Regions from separate parts of the Neobacillus sp. BP17 genome, predicted to be linked through region 1. Evidence: riboswitches for the same ligand, from Rfam matches in the RefSeq annotation. Region 1 holds a riboswitch; the other holds the start of a gene.
What was found. Region 1 has a riboswitch for thiamine pyrophosphate ahead of AC4QJR_RS12560 (ABC transporter substrate-binding protein). Riboswitches for the same ligand answer to the same signal wherever they lie in the genome.
Positions count from the first base shown of each region.

Region 2: another riboswitch for thiamine pyrophosphate. It lies ahead of thiM (hydroxyethylthiazole kinase); the one in region 1 lies ahead of AC4QJR_RS12560 (ABC transporter substrate-binding protein).

Region 1 is NZ_CM184198.1:2,586,381-2,591,995, forward strand. It holds gene AC4QJR_RS12545 (HoxN/HupN/NixA family nickel/cobalt transporter) at 1-587, shown strand, start outside; gene AC4QJR_RS12550 (ATP-binding protein) at 845-2,149, shown strand; gene AC4QJR_RS12555 (hypothetical protein) at 2,405-2,860, shown strand; TPP riboswitch at 3,063-3,173, shown strand; gene AC4QJR_RS12560 (ABC transporter substrate-binding protein) at 3,320-4,315, shown strand; gene AC4QJR_RS12565 (thiamine-binding protein) at 4,329-4,619, shown strand; gene AC4QJR_RS12570 (ABC transporter permease) at 4,619-5,386, shown strand; gene AC4QJR_RS12575 (ABC transporter ATP-binding protein) at 5,383-5,615, shown strand, end outside.
Region 2 is NZ_CM184198.1:2,398,546-2,404,160, forward strand. It holds gene AC4QJR_RS11530 (dicarboxylate/amino acid:cation symporter) at 1-1,110, opposite strand, end outside; gene AC4QJR_RS11535 (response regulator) at 1,346-2,023, shown strand; gene dcuS (DcuS/MalK family sensor histidine kinase) at 2,059-3,672, shown strand; TPP riboswitch at 3,802-3,910, shown strand; gene thiM (hydroxyethylthiazole kinase) at 4,064-4,876, shown strand; gene thiD (bifunctional hydroxymethylpyrimidine kinase/phosphomethylpyrimidine kinase) at 4,891-5,615, shown strand, end outside.

The DNA of each region.
Region 1 (5,615 bases):
CATTCCCATCTTTTTTTGATAATTTTGCATCATGGGTGTCGATAATTTCTTTATTCCTTATTGGAACGTTAAATACGTATAATCTGTTACGCACTAGAAACAATCACGAAGAGTTTCAACTGAGCGGACTAAAGGGAAAGTTTATTCCAAAAATTGCGAAGGGGACTACAAATCCTTTTCTTATTATTTTAGTAGGTGCTTTGTTTGCCTTGGCTGCCGAGACAGTAAGTCAAACCGCCGTCTGGTCTTTGGCGGCAGGAAATGCAAGTCAATATACCCCTATATTTTTAGGGCTAGTTTTTATGTTTGGCATGATGATTACAGATACAATTGATTCGATGATTGTTTATAAAATGGTGAACCAGTCCAGCAAAATCGGTCAAGCTGCGTCAAGAATAATGGGTTGGGTGATTGTCGTTTTGGCATACGGGGTTTCCTTCTATCTGGCATTTACTTTCTTTAACCCTTGGGCAGAACTAGATTTCGAAATCGTGGGGGCCATTCTTTTCATTTTCTTACTCGCATCATTTATCTTTATAAGTGTTTACTCTAAGAAACAGAATTATGAAATAAATACTACTAATTAATTATAAAAGCTCTGACAATTTTATTGTGTCAGAGCTCTTTTATCTTGTAAGGAGCCGCAATGGCATAAGTCATCATCCAGATGAGTGGAGTTCGTTTACTGATCACACCCTTTTAGAGTCATAGTATCAGTATGTCCAAGCATTAGAGATTAATAGCGATTGATTTGAGTTTTTTGCACCAAGACCCATTTTTTTCTTCTGTTTTTATATTCGGTTTTCTTTTATACTTGAATGATCTTAACAATGAGGTAAACTGTATGGAACATACTAAAAACTTACTCTTACAAGTAATGATTATTTTGATCCCTGTCTTTTTTTATTCTATGTATTTAACCAATCATCATCAATTCATCGAAACGAAACGTCAAAAATTAATTTTCAGTTTCTTGGCAACGATTACATTATTATTGTGCATGTCCTTTCCGATCTATTCGGATGTAAACGAGCGAAATGACCTGCGGTTTGTAGCTCTTATGATAGGTATATTTTATGGAGGTGGATACGCAACAGGTATTGTTCTCACGATCATTTTATTGTTGTATCGTTGGTATTTCGGGGGGGCAGGTTTTTATTCAACGGCATACGAAGTCCTTTTCTTCTTACCCATGTTTTTTTTAGCATATCCACGTTTCATCCAACAGGATCGAGCAGGTCGAATGAAACTGGCTTGGATGATAACATCGGGGATGTCCTTGATCTTCATCCTCGTGGATTTTCAAGAGATGGATTTTTTTAACCACACACTTCAGGAAATTTTAGCGATATGTGTTGCCACCATAGTAACCGTCTTTTTGATTGAAACCCTAAGGGAAAATGCCCAGTTACACCTGGAAGCTCAACAGGCGGAAAAATATAAGATACTCGGAGAATTGGCCAGTTCCTTTGCTCATGAAGTTCGAAATCCCATGCAGACCAATCGAGGATTTCTCCAGTTACTTCTAGAATCGCCAATTTCAGATACGTATAAAAGGTATGTTCAAATTTGTATAGAAGAAGTGGATCGAACGAATGACGTCATTACTGAATATCTTTCGCTTGCCAAGCCAGAAGCGGATACGAAAGAGTCCGTCGATGTTTGCAAAAAAATACAAACAGTCGTCAAGATTCTCTACTCCTATGCTTTAGAACGAAAAGTAAGCATAGACGTCCGACTTCCGGAGCAAAAGTGTGCAATATTGGGTCATCCCCCAAAAATGAAACAAGCCTTCCTCAATATCATCAAAAATAGCATCGAAGCGATGCCTCAAGGTGGTGCGGTTTCCATTTGCGTGAAACAGGAGTCACAGCACGTGATGATCCAAATCCAAGATGAGGGAGTGGGGATGAATGAAGACGAAGTGAAACGTCTTGGACAACCATTTTATTCCCTGAAAGAAAAAGGAACCGGCATAGGACTCATGGTGAGCTATCGCATTATTGACTCGCTTCATGGAAAAATCACCGTCCAGAGCCAAAAAGGAAAAGGAACCACGTTTACCATTCGGTTCCCTCTCCATAATTGTAAAAATATAATCGCCATTAAAACTGACAAACTACATGGAGAGTATAAATTTAACGATTGATGAAAACGATAGCTATGATTGTAGTTGATGGATTTCGCAAGGTTAGAATTCGTTAATAAGTATTTCCTATTAAAATATTAGATATAAGAAATTAAAATTGGGGTTGCAGCGGCAACCCCTCTTTAGAGTGGAGTATAGGAAATAACGTGTGCTTTTTTGTTCTTGCTTTTGGCTAGAAATTAGTCATTTCTAATTTGTGGTTGTAATATTAAACAATTTGGGCTTTATAACTGGTTTAGCTGTTTACTGGAATTCGTGTTTGCCCCTCCAGCGATTGCGGTTTCTGTTGGCTCGGATATCGATTTCTTAATCCCAAGTATTAATGCCATTTATGCAACGGTCGGAATGTTTATTTTATTTATTTTGGTCAACCTCATCGGTGTAAAAGGTGCCGCTATCATTGAGTTAGTGGCAACGGTATTGGCACTAATCGGTCTCTCAATTTATTACGTGGCCGGTTTACCTCATGTTCAATCATCCAATATATTTAATGATATGGCTTTTAGTCATGGCTGGTCCGGTGTTTTAGCAGCGATTCCATTGTTTGGAGTGGAGCTGCCTTTGGCAGGTGTGATTCTGACGATTTTTGGTGTGGCGATTGTCTACTATTTCTTAGTAGGATCCAAGAAACTTCGTCCAATGTCGGAGGAGTTTGTTTCCATTGAGGATGTGACTTCTGAAGAAACAGGGACAGAGGAGCAAATAGGATAAGGTTCAATAGAAAAAGATGTTCCATTGGAATGGGGCATCTTTTTTGTATTAGTTGTAAGGATTGGATACAGGCCATTGCCAAATTGAAGTAGGTTCATATGTATACGGGAAAGGGAAGGCAGCTGTAAAGAAGCAAAATACATTAAATAAGTTGGCATTGACTGCCTTGACTGATATAATAGTAAAATAATAACTGAAATACGATGAAATGTGGGGGAACCGGTGTTGCCGGTTGAGATTTAGTCCGTGAGACTTATGACCCTTGGAACCTGATCTGGTTGATACCGGCGGAGGGAACATATTCTTAAACAATTAATTGTTTGCTGATATGCACTCAGGTTCTTTGCCTGAGTGCTTTATTTTGTTTAAGCAAGTTTTTGCCTTCTAACCAACACTAAGGTTTCGCTCTATTTCATTTGTTTCACTTTAGATTTTATTTTACATATGGAGGGATACAACATGAAGAAATGGCTAGTACTACTCCTTTCAGTCCTTCTAGTGACTGGATGCAGCAGCAAAAAAGAAACAGAAAACACAAAAGAAAAAAAACAGCCGCTTAAAAAGGTCTCGGTTGTACTGGATTGGACGCCAAATACCAATCATACTGGATTATATGTAGCAAAAGAAAAAGGATTCTTTAAAAAAGAAGGCTTGGATGTGGATATTATCATGCCGGGTGAGACTGGTGCTGACCAACTAGTCGCTTCTGGCAAGGCGCAGTTTGGTGTAGGTTACCAAGAAGCGATTACCCAGGCACGGATACAAGGGGTACCGCTCGTATCGATCGCTGCAGTGATTCAGCACAATACATCAGGATTCGCTTCACCAGCTGGCAAACAGATTCAATCTCCGAAGGATTTTGAAGGAAAAACATACGGTGGATGGGGATCGCCAGTCGAAAAATCTGTCATCACTTCTCTAATGAAAAAGGAAAACGCTGATGCCAATAAGGTGAAAATCGTGAACATGGGGGATACCGACTTTTTTACGGCTGTGAAACGAGACATCGATTTCGCTTGGATTTACTATGGGTGGACTGGTGTAGAAGCAGAGCTTCGTAATGAAAAAATTAATATGGTTTACTTAACAGATTACTCTGACAAACTGGACTACTATACACCTGTTTTAGAAACAAACGAAAAGATGATTGAAGAGAACCCAGAAACGGTTAAGGCATTCGTAAATGCCGCTGCCAAGGGGTATGAATTTGCCATTAAAAACCCTGATCAAGCTGCAGATATCCTGATTAAAGCAGCACCGGATTTAGATCCAAAGCTGGTAAAGAAGAGTCAAGAATGGTTGTCTCCGAAATATCAGGATGATGCAAAGGAATGGGGAATTCAAAAGCAAGAGATTTGGGAAAATTATGCCCAATGGATGTATGAGAATAAACTTCTAGATAAGAAATTAGATGCGAAAAAAGCATTTACAAATGAATTTTTACCAAAACAGTAGGGGGTAGAAAAATATGGCGAATTCATTAATCAGCATTCAAATCATCCCGAAAACAAAGGATGGAGAAGACGTCATTCCATACGTCGATGAAGCGATTAAAGTCATTGCTGAATCTGGTGTGAAATATGAGGTACACCCGTTAGAAACAACCATGGAAGGCGAACTCCACGAATTATTTACGGTGATTTCAAAAATGAATGAACGAATGATTGAAATGGGAAGCAAAAATGTCATTTCTCAAGTGAAAATCCTTTATCAGCCATCTGGCATTGCCATGGATGACTTAACGGAGAAATATCGATGATGAAGAAGAATCTTGGAAAAGGGTGGAGACCGATTTTGGTTCTCCTCCTTTTGTTTGTCATTTGGGAGATTGTTGTTAAAATAGCAGAAGTGCCGGAATGGCTTCTTCCGCCGCCATCAAAGATTTTCATTGAGGCCATTGCCGGTTGGCGTGATTTTTATCCTGATGTGTTTTCAACGGTTAAAATTTCACTATTTGGATTTGTCGTTGGAGCATTCATTGGACTGGCGGTCGCTATTTTATTCCATCTGGTGCCTGTTTTAAGGGATTCTTTCTATCCATTGTTGATTTTATCGCAAAATGTTCCCATTATCGTTCTGGCTCCACTGTTGGTCATTTGGTTTGGGTTTGGATTATTGCCCAAAATGATTGTCATCACGCTTGTTTGTTTCTTTCCGATTACAGTCGCTGCTTTGGATGGATTTAGCCAAACCCCTTCCGAGTTGAAGCATTATATGAAAATGGCAGGTGCAACCAAAACACAGCTTTTTTGGAAATTGGAGCTGCCGTCATCACTGCCCTCGATTTTTTCAGGCTTTAAGGTTTCTGCCACGTATAGTGTAATGGGTGCCGTTATTTCTGAATGGCTTGGTGCCAAGCAAGGGATTGGTGTCTTTATGACATTCGCCTCGTCGTCTTTTCGAACGGATCGGGTATTCGTTGCCATTTTTACGATCATGTTCTTAAGCCTCTTTTTTTTCTTTTTCATCGTTTTTATAGAACAAAGAGTGGTTCGCTGGCAGCCGAAAGGGGATAAGAAAAAATGAGCTATCTTCGTTTTCAACACGTTTCGAAACGTTTCCGGCAAAATGAAGTACTGAAAGACCTTGATTTTTCCATTAATAAAGATGAATTTGTTTCTATTATTGGTCCTTCAGGCAGTGGAAAAAGCACCATTTTCAATTTAATTGGAGGAATTCTTTCGCCAGATGAAGGGGAGATCCTATTAGACGGCCAGTGCATTAATGGCAAGCGTGGTTTTATTAGCTATATGCC
Region 2 (5,615 bases), 190 kb from region 1:
TAAGGCAATCCCTTCGACGGGAATGACAGGGAAAGCAGATAGTGTCGCAGCAAGAGTAATAAAACCTGAACCGGTAACACCCGCTGCACCTTTTGAAGTCAGCATTAAAATTCCTAACAAGGTGATTTGATGCCAAAGTGTAATATCTACATTGTAAGCTTGAGCAATAAAGAGCGCGGCCATCGAAAGATAAATCGCAGTCCCGTCCAAGTTAAACGAATAGCCAGTAGGTACAACCAGACCAACCACCGATTTCGAACAGCCGTATTTCTCCAGTCTTTCCATCATTCTTGGCAGCGCAGATTCAGAAGAGGATGTACCTAACACCAAGAGAATTTCTTCTTTAATATAAGCGATAAATTTCAAAATATTAAATCCATAAAGCTTTGCAATTGCCCCGAGGATAAATACGATGAAAATAAACATCGTTGCATAAACGCTTCCCATTAATTTACCTAGTGAGACTAAAGAGCCTAGCCCAAAATTACCGATTGTATAGGCCATTGCACCAGAGGCGGCGATGGGTGAAAATTTCATTACCATATTAACAATCTTAAAAAATATTTCAGTAAATTGTTCAAACAGAGCAACGACTGGTTTCCCTTTTTGTCCTAATGAAGCAAGGGCAATTCCGAACAGGACCGCAAAGAATAAAATGGGGAGCAGATCACCTTTTGCCATCGCCCCAACAAAATTATCAGGAATAATTCCTAAAATAAACTCCATAAATCCATGACTGGACTCCTTTGCCTGCTCAGTAAATTGTGAAATGTCTCCGCCTTTTACGGAGTCTGTGTTAAATCCAGATCCAGGTTTAATGATATTGACGAGTAATAATCCGATTGCAAGCGCAAAGGTAGTAACAATCTCAAAGTAAAGGAGTGCTTTTCCTCCAATCCGTCCAACCTTTTTTAAATCCCCCATGTTACCAATACCGATGACAATCGTTAAAAATACAATCGGAGCAATTACCATCTTAATTAATTTGATAAAGATATCTGCCAAAACTTTTAATTCTGTACCGAATTTTGGAAACAGAAATCCAATCACAATTCCAAGTACAATCCCCAATAATACTTGGACGGTCAAATTCTTAAAATTAATTCTCATTTTCCCGTACACCCCTTTGTTTAATTAGAACTGTTAACGCTTTCAGTCTACCTATTGACAGAATAAATGAAAATTCAGATAATCGTAAGATTTTGGTCATATTGGTCTTATTGTTCCTTTTGTTATAAAAATTACATAATAAAACAACGAAAAAATATCATCGATTAATTTACTATTTTGATAAAATAGGCCATGATAAGAATATAAATGAGAGTTCTTTAAGGGGGAGCAGGGGATGTTTCCGTTAAAGGTAATATTAATAGAAGATGACCCGATGGTTCGGGAAGTACACCGCCAATTTATTGATCGGGTGGAGGGATTTTCGATAATCGGCGTTGCTGCAAACGGTATTGAGGGTCTGAGATTAATCAAAGAGCTCCGGCCCAACCTTGCCATTATCGATATTTATATGCCATATATGGGTGGATTGGAGATGCTAAGAGAACTTCGTTCAGAGCTCTACTCCATTGATGTAATTGCCATAACAGCGGCCAGCGATATGGAAACCATCCATGGAGTTCTTCAACAAGGTGCGTTCGATTATATAATGAAACCATTTACCTTTGAGCGCATAAAAAAATCACTAGATAACTATAAAACTTATCGTATGAAATTAGCGGAAAAGAAGGCCCTTTCACAAGAGGAACTGGATCACATCTTATTCATTGATCAAAAAGAAGAATGTGAAAGAGACAACCTGCCAAAGGGATTAAATATGAACACTTTAACAAAAATTACCGACTTTCTTTCGCAAGAGAAGGAACCCGTCTCTGCTGAGGAGGTAGCTGAAGGCATTGGTATGGCTCGGGTAACAGCACGAAGATATCTTGATTATTTAGAAAAAGAAGGAAAAGTAAAGATACATATCCATTACGGGGGTGTGGGAAGACCAGTCAACCGATATGGAGTGTAAATATAAAATACGATGTTTGTGAAATGGGAGGGAGCATGTTGGACTGGAACATCAGGATTGGAAAACCAAAACTCCGTTTACAGACGACGATTACCCTGCTAGTTTGCATTGTAGTTGTGATGGCATTGTTTGTTACCGAGATATTAATCACTAACAGAATTTCACAAGAAACAAAGAAAGGGCAAGCTGAGAAAGCCACGGATATTGCGCGGATTGTTGCCCAATCGTCCCTTGTGATAAATGGGTTACAGAATAAAAAAGCTGAGAAGGACATCCAAACATATGCGAATGATATCAAACGGTCCACCCATGTTGAATTCATCGTCGTCATGGACATGAATGGAATAAGAAAATCACATCCTAATCGGAATCTATTAGGCCAGCATTTTGTCGGTGGAGATGAAGGCCCGGTATTAAAAGGGAGAGAGCATATTTCGACTGCCGAAGGAACATTAGGATTATCATTACGCTCGTTCGTCCCTGTATTTGATGAGAAAAATAAACAAATAGGGGCCGTTGCCGTTGGGATCTCGTTAGAAAAAGTAAATCTGGCCATCGAACAGAGTAGAAGAATCATTTTGATTGGGGTCGGTGTGGGTGTTTTAGTTGGCATCCTAGGAGCTCTGTTTTTGGCAAGAAAAATTAAATCGATTCTGTTTGGCATGGAGCCTAGTGAAATAGCCAAACTGTTGGAAGAACGAAGTGCGATGCTGGAATCAACCAAGGAAGGGACGCTGGCGGTTGATCAAGATGGGATAACCACCCTCGTTAATAATGAAGGGGTTAGGCTCCTCCATATGGCCGGTATTGAAGGTCCTTTTTTAGGGAAAAGAGTGGACGAATACATGCCAAATACCAAACTTTCCACCGTCCTAGGGACTGGGGAAGCACAATTAGATCAAGAGCAGGAAATCAATCATATTACCATTCTAACCAACCGTGTCCCAGTAATCGTGAAGGGAAAGATTGTTGGAGCAATTGCCACCTTTCGAGAAAAAACTGAAATCAAGGAGTTAGCAGAACAATTGACCGGAGTCAAGTTATATGCAGAGGCACTTAGAACCCAATCACATGAATTCATGAACAAACTGCATGTAATTTCAGGTTTGGTCCATATGAAGGACTATCAAATGGTTTCGACGTACATTACCAAAATTGTGAATCACCAGCAGTCTGAGGTAGAATTTGTCGTCAGTCGTTTTAAAGATCCTGTATTAGCAGGGTTTATTTTAGGAAAACTTAGCTTTGCAAGGGAAAAAGGCTGTGAAATGATCATTGATGGAGAAGGATTGTTACCAGAACCGCACAGGCAGGAAACAACACATGAAGTGGTCACGATTCTTGGAAATTTAATTGATAATGCACTGGATGCGGTCGCGGACCAGCCGCTTAAAAAAGTAACGGTAAGGTTTGATTATTATGAAAATATCCTTGTGTTGGAGGTTCATGATACAGGACAAGGTATCGATGAGGAAATTATAAATAGCTTATGTGTGAAAGGATTTTCAACTAAGGGAGAAAATCGAGGAATTGGTTTATTTTTAGTACAGCGAAGCTTGGAAAAATTAGCAGGACAGTTAGAAATTCATTCTCAAAAAGGGAAAGGGACTGCTTTTATTGTTACGTTCCCATATAACAGTAAACAGTAACAATATTATGTTAACCTGATTATAAAAATGCAAAAAATAATTATATTATGTAAACTACCAATCGTATGTAACTATTTTCTTTACATTCTAGTTTCATAGCGTTATTATGTACTTAATTTAATAAACTAATCGATCTACTAGGGGTGCCCTGTTATCAGGCTGAGAGAAAACGCTATGTTTTTAACCCTTTGGACCTGATCTGGGTAATACCAGCGTAGGAAAGTAGCCAAGTGAATGTTTTTTCTCTGACTTACTAACCAGGTCCATTAATGGACCTGGTTTTTTTATTTTTTGGTTGTGTTTAACTTGTCAGTTGATTTCCGTTCCAGGCACTCCAATCAACAGAGTGCCAAACACAGCCTATTTTATAAAAAGAAATGGAGAGATTACAATGGAAAAAATTAATTTATATGAAACGTTGGAAAAAGTAAGAGAGGTAAACCCGCTTGTACATAATATCACTAATGTCGTGGTAACGAATTTTACCGCGAATGGGCTGCTCGCTTTAGGCGCTTCGCCTGTGATGGCGTATGCTGCTGAAGAAGTGGCGGAAATGGCTAAGATTGCTAGTGCACTGGTTTTGAATATTGGTACCTTAAACCCACAAACGGTGGATTCGATGATTATTGCCGGAAAAGCAGCCAATGAATCCAATGTACCGGTCATCTTTGATCCGGTTGGTGCTGGGGCTACCACGTACCGAACCGAAACTGCGCAACGAATCATGAGGGAAGTCAATGTTTCAGCGATTCGGGGAAACGCGGCTGAAATTGCAAATGTCCTGGGTGAAAAGTGGGAAATTAAAGGTGTTGATGCGGGGTCATCAGCGAATGAGGATATCGTGAGCCTTGCGATCAAAGCAGCAGAAACTTGGAATTGTGTGGTCATCATCACAGGAAAAGTGGATGTCGTTTCAGATGGCGAGACTAGCTATCTTGTTAACAACGGCCACCCAATCATGACAAAAGTGACCGGTATGGGGTGCTTGTTAACCTCAGTGATTGGGGCGTTTGCAGGAGTGGAGAAGGACCTGCTTATAGCTTCCGTGGGAGCTTTAACATCCTATGAGGTTGCCGCTGAAAAGGCAGCTGCGAAAACAGCTGAAAAGGGAACAGGAAGTTTCCAAATCGAATTCTTAAACCAATTATCACTTGTTTCAAATGAGGATATCAATCTTTATAGTTCTTTCAAAAAAGTTAATTAAGTGGGGTAATTTAAATGAAAAAAGCATTAACAATTGCAGGTTCAGATAGTGGCGGCGGGGCAGGAATACAAGCCGACATAAAGACATTTCAGGAATTAGATGTATTTGGAATGTCGGCGTTAACAGCAGTAACAGCCCAAAATACATTAGGAGTTCACGGAGTTTATCCAATGTCGAGAGAGGCAGTGGTCAAGCAAATCGAAGCTATCGGCTCGGATATTGGTGCCGATGCCGTGAAAACAGGAATGCTTTTCAATGCTGAAATCATCGAGGCGGTTGCCGCTCAAATCAAGATTTTTGGTTGGGAGAATGTAGTGGTTGATCCAGTTATGATTGCCAAAGGTGGCGCATCACTGCTGCAAATGGAAGCTATTTCTGCCATGAAAAAAAGCTTGTTGCCAGTTTCCAAAGTAATTACACCGAATATCCCGGAGGCAGAAGTCCTAACGGGGATGACTATTCTGACCTTAGAGGATAAACAGGAGGCCGCTAGAAGACTCCATGATTTAGGTGTGAAACACGTTGTGATTAAAGGCGGTCACGATGAAAACCAATCCGAGTCGACTGATTTATTGTTTGATGGGAAGGAATATTACACCTTTACAAGTCCTCGAATTGATACAAAGAACACACATGGTACAGGTTGTACTTTTTCGGCAGTAATTACCGCAGAACTTGCTAAGGGTGCGACTGTTTATGAAGCCGTTTTGACAGCGAAAGATTTTATTCAAGCTGCGAT